2 regions of the Kribbella sp. NBC_00359 genome follow, and region 2 is predicted to be linked to the other one. Evidence: riboswitches for the same ligand, from Rfam matches in the RefSeq annotation. Region 2 holds a riboswitch; the other holds the start of a gene.
What was found. A riboswitch is a leader RNA that binds a small molecule or an ion and turns the genes downstream of it on or off. The one in region 2 is predicted to bind cobalamin.
Positions count from the first base shown of each region.

Region 1: linked by a shared signal. The riboswitch ahead of metE (5-methyltetrahydropteroyltriglutamate--homocysteine S-methyltransferase) and the one ahead of OG876_RS37785 (putative cobaltochelatase) in region 2 are both predicted to bind cobalamin.

Region 1 covers NZ_CP107975.1:8,642,422-8,647,311, forward strand. The annotation lists gene ppdK (pyruvate, phosphate dikinase) at 1-2,653, opposite strand, end outside; cobalamin riboswitch at 2,965-3,187, shown strand; gene metE (5-methyltetrahydropteroyltriglutamate--homocysteine S-methyltransferase) at 3,282-4,890, shown strand, end outside.
Region 2 covers NZ_CP107975.1:7,767,723-7,772,612, forward strand. The annotation lists gene cobO (cob(I)yrinic acid a,c-diamide adenosyltransferase) at 1-24, opposite strand, end outside; gene OG876_RS37785 (putative cobaltochelatase) at 26-2,164, opposite strand; cobalamin riboswitch at 2,234-2,375, opposite strand; gene OG876_RS37790 (helix-turn-helix transcriptional regulator) at 2,545-4,890, shown strand, end outside.

The sequences.
Region 1 (4,890 bases), 870 kb from region 2:
CGAGGGCTGCGCGGCCGGCCTCGAGGCGGGCGACCGGGATGCGGAACGGGGAGCAGGAGACGTAGTCCAGGCCCACCTCGTGGAAGAAGTGGATGCTGTCCGGGTCTCCGCCGTGTTCGCCGCAGATGCCGAGCTTGAGGTCGGGCTTGCTGGCGCGGCCGCGGTCGACACCGGTGCGAACCAGCGCGCCGACGCCCTCGCGGTCGATCGACTCGAACGGCGACACCGCGAAGATGCCCTTCTCCAGGTAGCGGGAGAAGAATGCGCCCTCGACGTCGTCGCGGCTGAAGCCCCAGGTGGTCTGGGTCAGGTCGTTCGTCCCGAACGAGAAGAAGTCGGCCGCCTCGGCGATCTGGTCCGCGATCACCGCGGCCCGCGGCAGCTCGATCATCGTGCCGATCGGGATGCTCCAGTCGACACCGACGTCGGCGAGCACGCGCTCGACCTCGTCCCGGACCAGATGCAGCTCCTGGACCGCGCCGACCAGCGGGATCATGATCTCCGGCCGCGGGTCCTTGCCCTGCGCCCGCAGTTCCATCGCCGCGGACGCGATCGCCCGCACCTGCATCGCGAACAGGCCCGGGACGACCAGGCCGAGCCGGACCCCGCGCAGGCCGAGCATCGGGTTCTCCTCGTGCAGCCGCTCGACCGCGGTCAGCAGCGCGGCGTCGTGCCCGAGCTCCTCACCACGCTCGCGCGCCAGCGCGACCTTCACCGCGAGCTCCTCCATCGACGGCAGGAACTCGTGCAACGGCGGGTCGATCAACCGGATCGTCACCGGCTGCCCGTCCATCGCGGCCAGCAATTCGAGGAAGTCGCCACGCTGCAGCGGCTCGAGCTCCGTGAGCGCCGCCTCGAGATCGGCGTCGTTGTCCGCCAGGATCAACCGCTCGACCGACTCGCGCCGCTCCCCCAGGAACATGTGCTCGGTCCGGCACAGCCCGATCCCCTCGGCGCCGAAGCGCCGCGCCCGGGCCGCGTCGTCCGCGGTGTCCGCATTGGTCCGGACGCCGAGCCGCCGTACCTCGTCGGCGTGGGTGATCAACCGGTGCACCGACGCCACGAGTTCGTCCCCGGCGTCCGGGGACAGGGAGCCCTCGAAGTACTGCACGACCGGCGACGGGACGACCGGGACCTCGCCGCGGAAGATCTCGCCGGTGGTGCCGTCGATCGAGATCGTCTCGCCGGCCTCGATCACCGTTCCGTTGACCTTGATGGTGCCTTGGGCAACATTCACGTCGAGTTCCTCGGCGCCGCAGACGCAGGTCTTGCCCATGCCGCGGGCGACCACGGCCGCGTGCGAGGTCTTGCCGCCGCGGCTGGTCAGGATGCCCTGCGCGGCGATCATGCCGTGCAGGTCGTCCGGGTTCGTCTCGCGGCGGACCAGGATCACCTTCTCGCCCTTGTCCGCCGCCTCGACCGCGGCCGCGGAGGTGAACACGACCGTGCCGGAGGCCGCGCCCGGCGACGCGCCGATCGCCTTGGTGATCAGGTCCTTGTCCGCGTCCGCGTCGAACCGCGGGAACATCAGCTGCGCGAGCTGCGCACCCTTCACCCGGCGCAGCGCCTCGTCGGTGTCGATCACGCCCTCGTCGATCAGGCTGGTCGCGATCCGGAACGCCGCCGCCGCGGTCCGCTTGCCGACCCGGGTCTGCAGCATCCACAGCTTGCCGCGCTCGACGGTGAACTCGATGTCGCACAGGTCGCGGTAGTGTCCCTCGAGTTTCGCCATGATCGCCATCAGATCGTCGTACGACGTCTTGTCGATCTGCTCGAGGTCCGCGAGCGGGACCGTGTTCCGGATGCCGGCCACCACGTCCTCCCCCTGCGCGTTCTGCAGGTAGTCGCCGTACACGCCGGGCTGGCCGGTCGAGGGGTCGCGGGTGAACGCTACGCCGGTGCCGGAGTCCATGCCGAGGTTGCCGAACACCATCGAGCAGATGTTGACCGCCGTACCGAGGTCGGTGGCGATCCGCTCCTGCCGGCGGTAGAGGATCGCGCGCTCGGAGTTCCACGAGCCGAAGACAGCCTCGATCGCGAGGTCCATCTGGGTCCGCGGGTCCTGCGGGAACTCGCGGCCGGTGTGGTCGTGCACGGCCTGCTTGAACGTCTCGACCAGGCCCTTCAGGTCGTCGGCGTCCAGGTCGAGGTCGTTGCGGGTGCCCTTGGCCTGTTTGGCCGCCTCGATCGCGTCCTCGAAGACGTCGCCTTCCATGCCGAGCACGGTCTTGCCGAACATCTGGATCAGCCGCCGGTAGGCGTCCCAGGCGAACCGCGGGTTGCCGGAGTGGTGGGCGAGGCCGTTCACCGAGTCGTCGTTCAGGCCGACGTTCAGGACGGTCTCCATCATGCCGGGCATCGACACGGCCGCGCCGGACCGGACCGAGACCAGCAGCGGGTCGTCGGCCTGGCCGAGCTTCTTGCCCATCGTCTGCTGCAGCAGGTCGACGTGGTGGTCGATCTCGTCGGCCAGCTCCGGCGGCACCGTACCGGTGGCCAGGTACACGCGGCAGGCGTCGGCCGTGATGGTGAAGCCGGGCGGCACCGGCAGGCCGAGATTGGTCATCTCGGCCAGGTTCGCCCCCTTCCCGCCGAGCAGCTGTTTCATGCTCTTGTTGCCTTCGGCGAAGTCATAGACGAGTTTCGGCACGATCACTCCCTGGGTTTCAGGCGGTGCGTAGGCGCGGTGAGGTGGCCCGCTGGCCCATCGACTCCGGTGGCGGGGGCGTGCTTTCAGAGTAAGCCAAAAAACCAGTCCAGTTGAACACTGGTCTCACGATGCCGACGTGACCCTCCCCACAGGTTGAAGGCCGGAAAACCCTTCCCTGGTTGACAACGCGAGACAATCGGCCGGTTCACCGATGAAACGCCAGAACGACGCGAAACCGCTCTTTCGTCCGGAGTCATGAAGTGCGAATCGTCTCGCCGTACGGCGTTCAGCGGCGTTCACCGGCCTGTGCGCGTACGCTCGTCAGTGCCGACGGTTCGCCCGGTCATGCGGTCTGTGACCTGGCGAGGCAAGAGGGAACCCGGTGCGAATCCGGGACTGCCCCGCAGCGGTGAACGGGAACGACCGCCGTCACGAGCACTGGACGCCCAGCGTCCGGGAAGCGACGGCCAGTAGGTCCACCGGTCAGCGACCGGTCTGCCCGTGAGTCCGAAGACCTGCCGCCGGCGCGCGCACCAGCCGGTGCGCGCGGGAACGGTGGTCTCGTGGGAGGACCCGTCCGGCGTCTTTCGCGACCCCGCCGATCCCCTGGCACGCTCGCGAGGAGAGAGACGTGAACACCATCAAGACAGTGCTGGGCTACCCACGGATCGGGCCGGCCCGCGAACTCAAGAAGGCCGTCGAGAAGTACTGGTCCGGCGACAGCGACGCGGCCGAGCTGGAGACGACCGCCCGCCGGCTCCGGGCCGACACCTGGCGCGACCTGGCCGGCCGCGGCCTCGACGTACTCCCGGGCAACACCTTCTCGTACTACGACCAGATGCTCGATCACGTGCAGCTGTTCGGCATCGTCCCCGACCGCTTCCGGGGCCCGTCCAGGCTGGACACGTACTTCGCGATGGCCCGCGGCCGGGACGACGTCGCGCCCCTGGAGCTGACCAAGTGGTTCGACACCAACTACCACTACCTGGTCCCCGAGCTCACCGAGGACACCGTCTTCCAGCTCGATCCGGCCAAGCCGCTCGAGGACCTCACGGCCGCTCGCGAACTCGGCGTCGACACCCGACCGGTCCTGATCGGACCACTGACCTTCCTCTTGTTGTCGAAGTCCGTCACTCCCGGCTTCGAACCGCTCAGCCTGCTGGACCGTCTGCTGGACGCGTACGCCGATCTGCTCAGCCAACTCGAGTCCGCCGGAGCGGAGTGGGTGCAGCTGGACGAGCCGGCACTGGTCCAGGACCGCACTCCCGCCGAGCTCGACGCACTCCGTCGCGCCTATGACCGACTGGCCACTCTCACCGATCGCCCGCGCCTGCTGGTCGCGACGTACTTCGGTGATCCCGGCCCGGCGTTGCCCGTGCTGACGTCGACCGCAGTGGACGGTCTCGCGGTCGACCTGGTCTCCGCCCCTGGGCTCGTCGACCAACTCGCCGTACTGCCGAGCCTGCGGCGCAAGACGGTGGTCGCCGGAGTGGTTGACGGCCGCAACGTCTGGCGCACTCACCTGGGCGACGCGCTCTCGACCTGCACGAAGTTGCTCGGGTCGGTCGGGCAGCTGGCCGTCTCCACCTCCTGCTCACTCCAGCACGTGCCGTACGACGTGGAGGCGGAAGACGACCTGGATCCACGGGTTCGCGAGCGGCTCGCGTTCGCGCGGCAGAAGGTCGACGAGGTCGTGGTGCTCGGCCGGGCGCTGAGCGAGGGGCCGGGCGTTCTGGTCGATCTCGGCAATCCGTCCGGCGGACCGGTCGAGGAGTCCGGCCTGATCCGCGAACAATCGGTCCGCGACCGGGCTGCTGCGATTCGTCCCGCGGATCGACAGCGGCCGCCGTACGACGAACGCCGTACGGCGCAGGAGTCGATCGGGCTGCCCGCGCTCGCGACCACGACGATCGGGTCCTTCCCGCAGACCGCGGACATCCGCCGGGCTCGTGCCGATCTCCGGACCGCGCGGATCGACGCGGCGACGTACGACGAGCTGATGCGGGCCGAGATCGCGCGGGTGATCGGCCTGCAGGAGGAGCTCGGTCTCGACGTACTCGTCCACGGAGAGCCCGAGCGCAACGACATGGTCCAGTACTTCGCCGAGCAGCTGGACGGGTTCGCGACCACCAAACACGGCTGGGTGCAGTCGTACGGCAGCCGCTGCGTCCGTCCACCGATCCTGTACGGCGAGGTGTCGCGACCGGCCCCGATGACCGTGCCGTGGACGTCGTACGCGC
Region 2 (4,890 bases):
GACCGTCGGCTGTCCTTTCGGCATCTCAGGCCGCCCTCCGCTCGGTGACGGTGCGGATGAGGTTGCCCGCGGCAACTTCCCCGAGGTCGAGGTACTCCGCGCCCAGGTCCGCGGCGAGCTCCCCGGCCAGGCCGAGCCGGACCCCGCGACGCGGTTCGCAGTCGACCACGACGGTGGCGATCCCCTGCTGAGCGAGCCATCCGGCGGCCTGCCTCGCCCGGGCGAACGCTTTGTCTCCGTGGGTCGCGCGGCCGTCGGTGACAAGCACGAGCAGGGGCCGACGTCGTGGGTCGCGGATCGCGGCGATCCGTAGTACCTCCGCCGCCTGGAGCAGACCTTCGGCAAGGGGTGTGCGCCCACCGGTCGGTAGCGACTCGAGACGTCGTACGGCGGTCTCAACGCTGCCGGTGGGCGGCAAGGCAACCGTGGCCGCGGCGCCGGCGAACGTGATGAGGCCGACGGTGTCGCGACGCTGGTACGCGTCGAGCAGCAGCGAGACGATCGCGGTCTTCACTGCCCCCATCCGCTGCTTCGTCCCCATCGACCCCGACGCGTCAACACAGAACAGAACAAGGTTGCCCTCGCGCCCTTCCCGCACGGCGAGCCGCACATCCGAGGGTCGTACGGCGAGCCCGGCACCGGCGCGACCCCGAGCGTGCTGATGCGGGGCGGCGGACCGGATGGTCGCCAGCAGATGCGGACGCCCAGCCTCCCGACCGATGCGGGCGCGATCACCCACCACGCGCCCGACCTCGGTGATCGCCCGGGACCGACGCCCGGCGACACCGGCGCCCGCGGCCTGCACGCTGAGCAGTCGCGCCTTGTAGGGCTCGGAGCTTCCAACCACCTCGCCGACCGGCGCCGGCCGGCCGCCCGCCTCGCCGGCCTCTCGGCCCGCGCCGGTGGCCGCCGAGTCCGAATCGGCGCCGGACTCAGCACCACCCGAGGCGGCCGAGTCGGCATCCGCCCGGCGCCCCTCGGAGCGGTCCGCGCCAGATAGGTTCGCCTCCGACCGGTCTGCTTCCGCCCGGTCTGCGTCGGGCCGGTCTGCGTCGGTCGGATCGGCCGGACTGCCGTCGTCTGTGGGGTCCACTCCCCCACCACCCGGGCCGTCGGGGTTGTCGTCGGGGTTGGGTGGTGGGGTGCTGTCTTGGATGGCTTGTTCTAGTTGGTCCTCGTCGAGGCCGGGGGCGTCGAAGGGGTTCCGGCGGCGGCGGTGGGGCAGGGCGAGTTTGGCGGCGGCGCGGACGTCGTCGACCTCGACGACGGTGCGACCGGACCAGGCCGCGTGAGCGACCGCCGTACGCGCGGTGACCAGGTCGGCGCGCATGCCGTCAACGTCGAAGGACGCGCAGATCTCGGCGATCTGGCGGAGCGCGGCGTCGGTCAGGATCACCTCGGTGATCAGGTCGCGCGCCTTGACGATGCGCTCGGCGAGTTCCCGCTGCGGTCCGTCGTGCCGCGCGACAAAGCCCGCCGGATCGGCCTCGTACGCGAGCCGCGCACGCATCACCTCCACCCGCACGGCAGGATCGCGGCTGGCGACGACGTCGACGGTCAGGCCGAAGCGATCGAGCAACTGCGGTCGGAGCTCGCCCTCCTCCGGGTTCATCGTGCCGACCAGGACGAAGCGCGCCGGGTGCGTGACGGACACCCCGTCACGTTCGACGGTCGCGCGGCCCATCGCGGCGGCGTCGAGCAGTACGTCGACCAGGTGATCGTGCAGGAGGTTGACCTCGTCGACGTACAGCAATCCACGGTGCGCGGCAGCAAGCAGACCGGGTTCGTACGCCGTGATGCCCTCGGCGAGCGCCTTCTCCAGATGCAGCGACCCGAGCACCCGGTCCTCGGTCGCGCCGACGGGCAACTCGACCAGCCGGGCAGGCCGGTTGAGGGCCTCCGTGCTGTGGTGCGGGCCGTCGGGACAGGTGTCGTCAGGGTGCTCGGGGTCGCAGGAGAACCGGCAGCCCGGCACAACGTCCACGGGCGGGAGGATCTCGGTCAGCGCGCGGACCGCGGTCGACTTCGCCGTACCCTTCTCGCCCCGGATCAGCACCCCGCCGATCGCCGGCGAGATGGCCGCCAGGATCAGGGCGAGCTGAAGGTCGTCCATTCCGACCACGGCGGTGAACGGGAATCCGGTGGACGGTGAGGCTGGCCGCATCGGCGGTGGGTCCCTTCGTCGAGCGGGTATCCACGCCCGCCACGGCTGGTACGCCGTACCGCGGTGACCGCGGGCCGGCGGACGGACGCGGATGTCCTGGCTCCCGGGCCGCGTCGACTTCGATCAGGCCCGGTCACAGTGGCGGGACCGCCCCGGACTCCCGGCCTCAGCCGGTCACCGGTGTTCCTCCACAACCGTCGGCCCGATCATGGCACACCCCGCCCGCCCGGCAACCATCACGGTCACGTGGCAACCCCCACGTCGACACCACCGTCCCGAAGTGCATCAGGCCCGGCGGCTCGCGCTCAGTGACCGCGGTGTGGGTCTCGGTCGGCTCTGGGCCTCCCGTCAGCCCGCCTGAGGGTGTTGACTGAGGACGTATGGGGGGTCTGCGGCCCGATCATCGCTTCGCCGGACGCGCAGCCGAACAACGGTTCCTCGGCGACGTGCTGCTCGACGCCGTGGCCGGCGTACCGCACGCGATCGTCATCCATGGCGAAGCCGGCATCGGCAAGACCCGCCTTGCCCGTGAGGTCTGCAGCGATTCGCAGCTGAACGTGCTCTGGGGATCGAGCGTGCACTTCGGTGGCGCGTCGGTCCCGTTCGCCCCGATCGCCGGCGCCTTGCAGGACTGGCTGAGCCGCGCGGATGCCGACGAGAGGGCCGAAACTCTCGCCGGGACCGATGAGCTGAGTGCCTTGCTGCCCTCGCTCGGCGTCAGTGGCGGCGTCGACGCCACGAGGCTTCCGATGCTCGTCGACCTCGTACTCAACCGGATCGCGGTACGACGGCCGACAGTGGTGGTCGTCGACGACCTGCAATGGGCCGACGTCGCCTCCCTGGACGCGATGGCCTACCTGATCGCCGGATTCCGCTCCCAGCCGTTGGTACTGCTGGCCACGTGCAGGACCGAGGAACGCGGCGAGGGGCATCCCCTCCATTCCTGGCTTGCCGACATGCGCCGGATGCCCTTCTTCGGCGAGCTCCGGTTGGATCCGCTGGACCTGGACGGCACCAGCAGCGAGATCGAAGGACTGCTCGGCCAGGCGCCGGACGTCGAACTCGCCGCCGAGGTCCTGGCCAGATCGGACGGCAACCCCTACCTCGTCGAACTGATGGTCAGCGGTCTGTCCGGCGCTGAGCGCACTCTTCCGGCCACCGTTCCCGCTGCGCTCCGCGAAGCCCTGCTCGCCGCCTGGCACAGCCTGTCGGACCAGGCCCGCTTGGTCACCAGAATCCTCGCCGTCGGCGGCCGACCAACCTCATCGGCCGTCCTGACCGAGGTCGCCGCCGCCCACGGACTCGACGCGAGCTCGATCACCCCCTGTCTCGCGGAAGCTCACGACCGCGGTGTCGTGGAAACCGCACCCGACGGCACCTCCTGGTTCCGGCACCCGCTCTTGGCCGACGTCTTGTACGACGGCCTGTCACCAGACCAAGCCGCGGAGCTCCATACCGACTACATCCGCGTACTCGAATCACGTCCCACCGAGATTGAGGCTGCCGACCTCGCGATCCACAACGAAAGAGCCGGAAACCTCGACGCCACCTACCACTGGTCCCTCGTGGCAGCCGATCACGCAGAAGGCCTGCGAGCCCCAACAGAGGAGGCGATCCAACTCCGCCGCGCGTGCGCTCTCTGGGAAACGGTGTCACCGACCATCCGCGGCGGGCGCGACGAGAGAATCGGCCTGTTACGGCGAACGAGCGCAGTCTGCGAGCGGGCAGGCTGGCCCGAGGTTTCAGTCACGCTCCTCACGGAGGCGCTGAGTTTGGTGAACAGGAAGCAGCAGCCGTTGCTGGCCAGCAATCTGCTGGTCTTGAGGGCCAACTGCCGCTGGCAATCGACATCGCCGGCGATGGCCGACCTGGACGAGTTCCTCGAAGCGATCGAGCTGACGACGGACTTCCCCGAAAGTGCGGAACGCGCCGTCGCGTTCGCCGAGCTAGCTGAGACCGAGGGCATGCATGGCCTGCCGAACGCCGAGATGCATGCGGACGAAGGCGTCCGGATCGGCCGCACATCAGGCTCGGTTCAGGCTCTTGGCCGGGCGGTCTGCGCACGCGCGTCGGTGTTGGGGGATTACGCGCCGCTGGCCTCGCTCGCCGAGGCTGACCTGTCACTGCAGATGGCGACGGCCTGCGGAGATACCAACACCGCCAACGACGCCGCCATCATCCGTTTCAATGCCCTGCACGAGCTCGGCCGGTGGGCCGAAGCAGCCGAGCTCACCCGCGCGGCTTACTTCAGCACCCTCGCCGACGGCGCCGGCTCCTGGGCATACTTCCTCGCGGGCATAGCCGCGCTCGAGTTGATCGACCTCGACCGCTGGGACGAGTGCCGGGCATTGCTGCGGTCCGCGCTCGCCGGACGATCCGCCGGGATCCCTGGAGCAGCTGTCAGGCTGGCTGCGAGCAGGCTGAGTGTGAGGTCAGGGAGGACCGAAGAAGCACGACAGCACTTCGATCGGGTACTGGAGTTGATCTCCGACAACTTCAACCCGCTCCGCCCGACCGTGACCTTCATCGGTATCGAACTGATGCTCGCCGAAGGCGCGGCTGCGGAAGCCGTGACCTGGGCACGCCCACGGCTGACGGCTCTGGATCAGCCTCCCGATCCCTGGGACGATGAGGTGCTTCCGCTCTACGCCTGGGCCGCAGCCGAGGCGGCTCGCGTTGCCCGGGATCGCGGTGATCCCGCCGGAGTGGCCGCGGCGGTGGAGGCG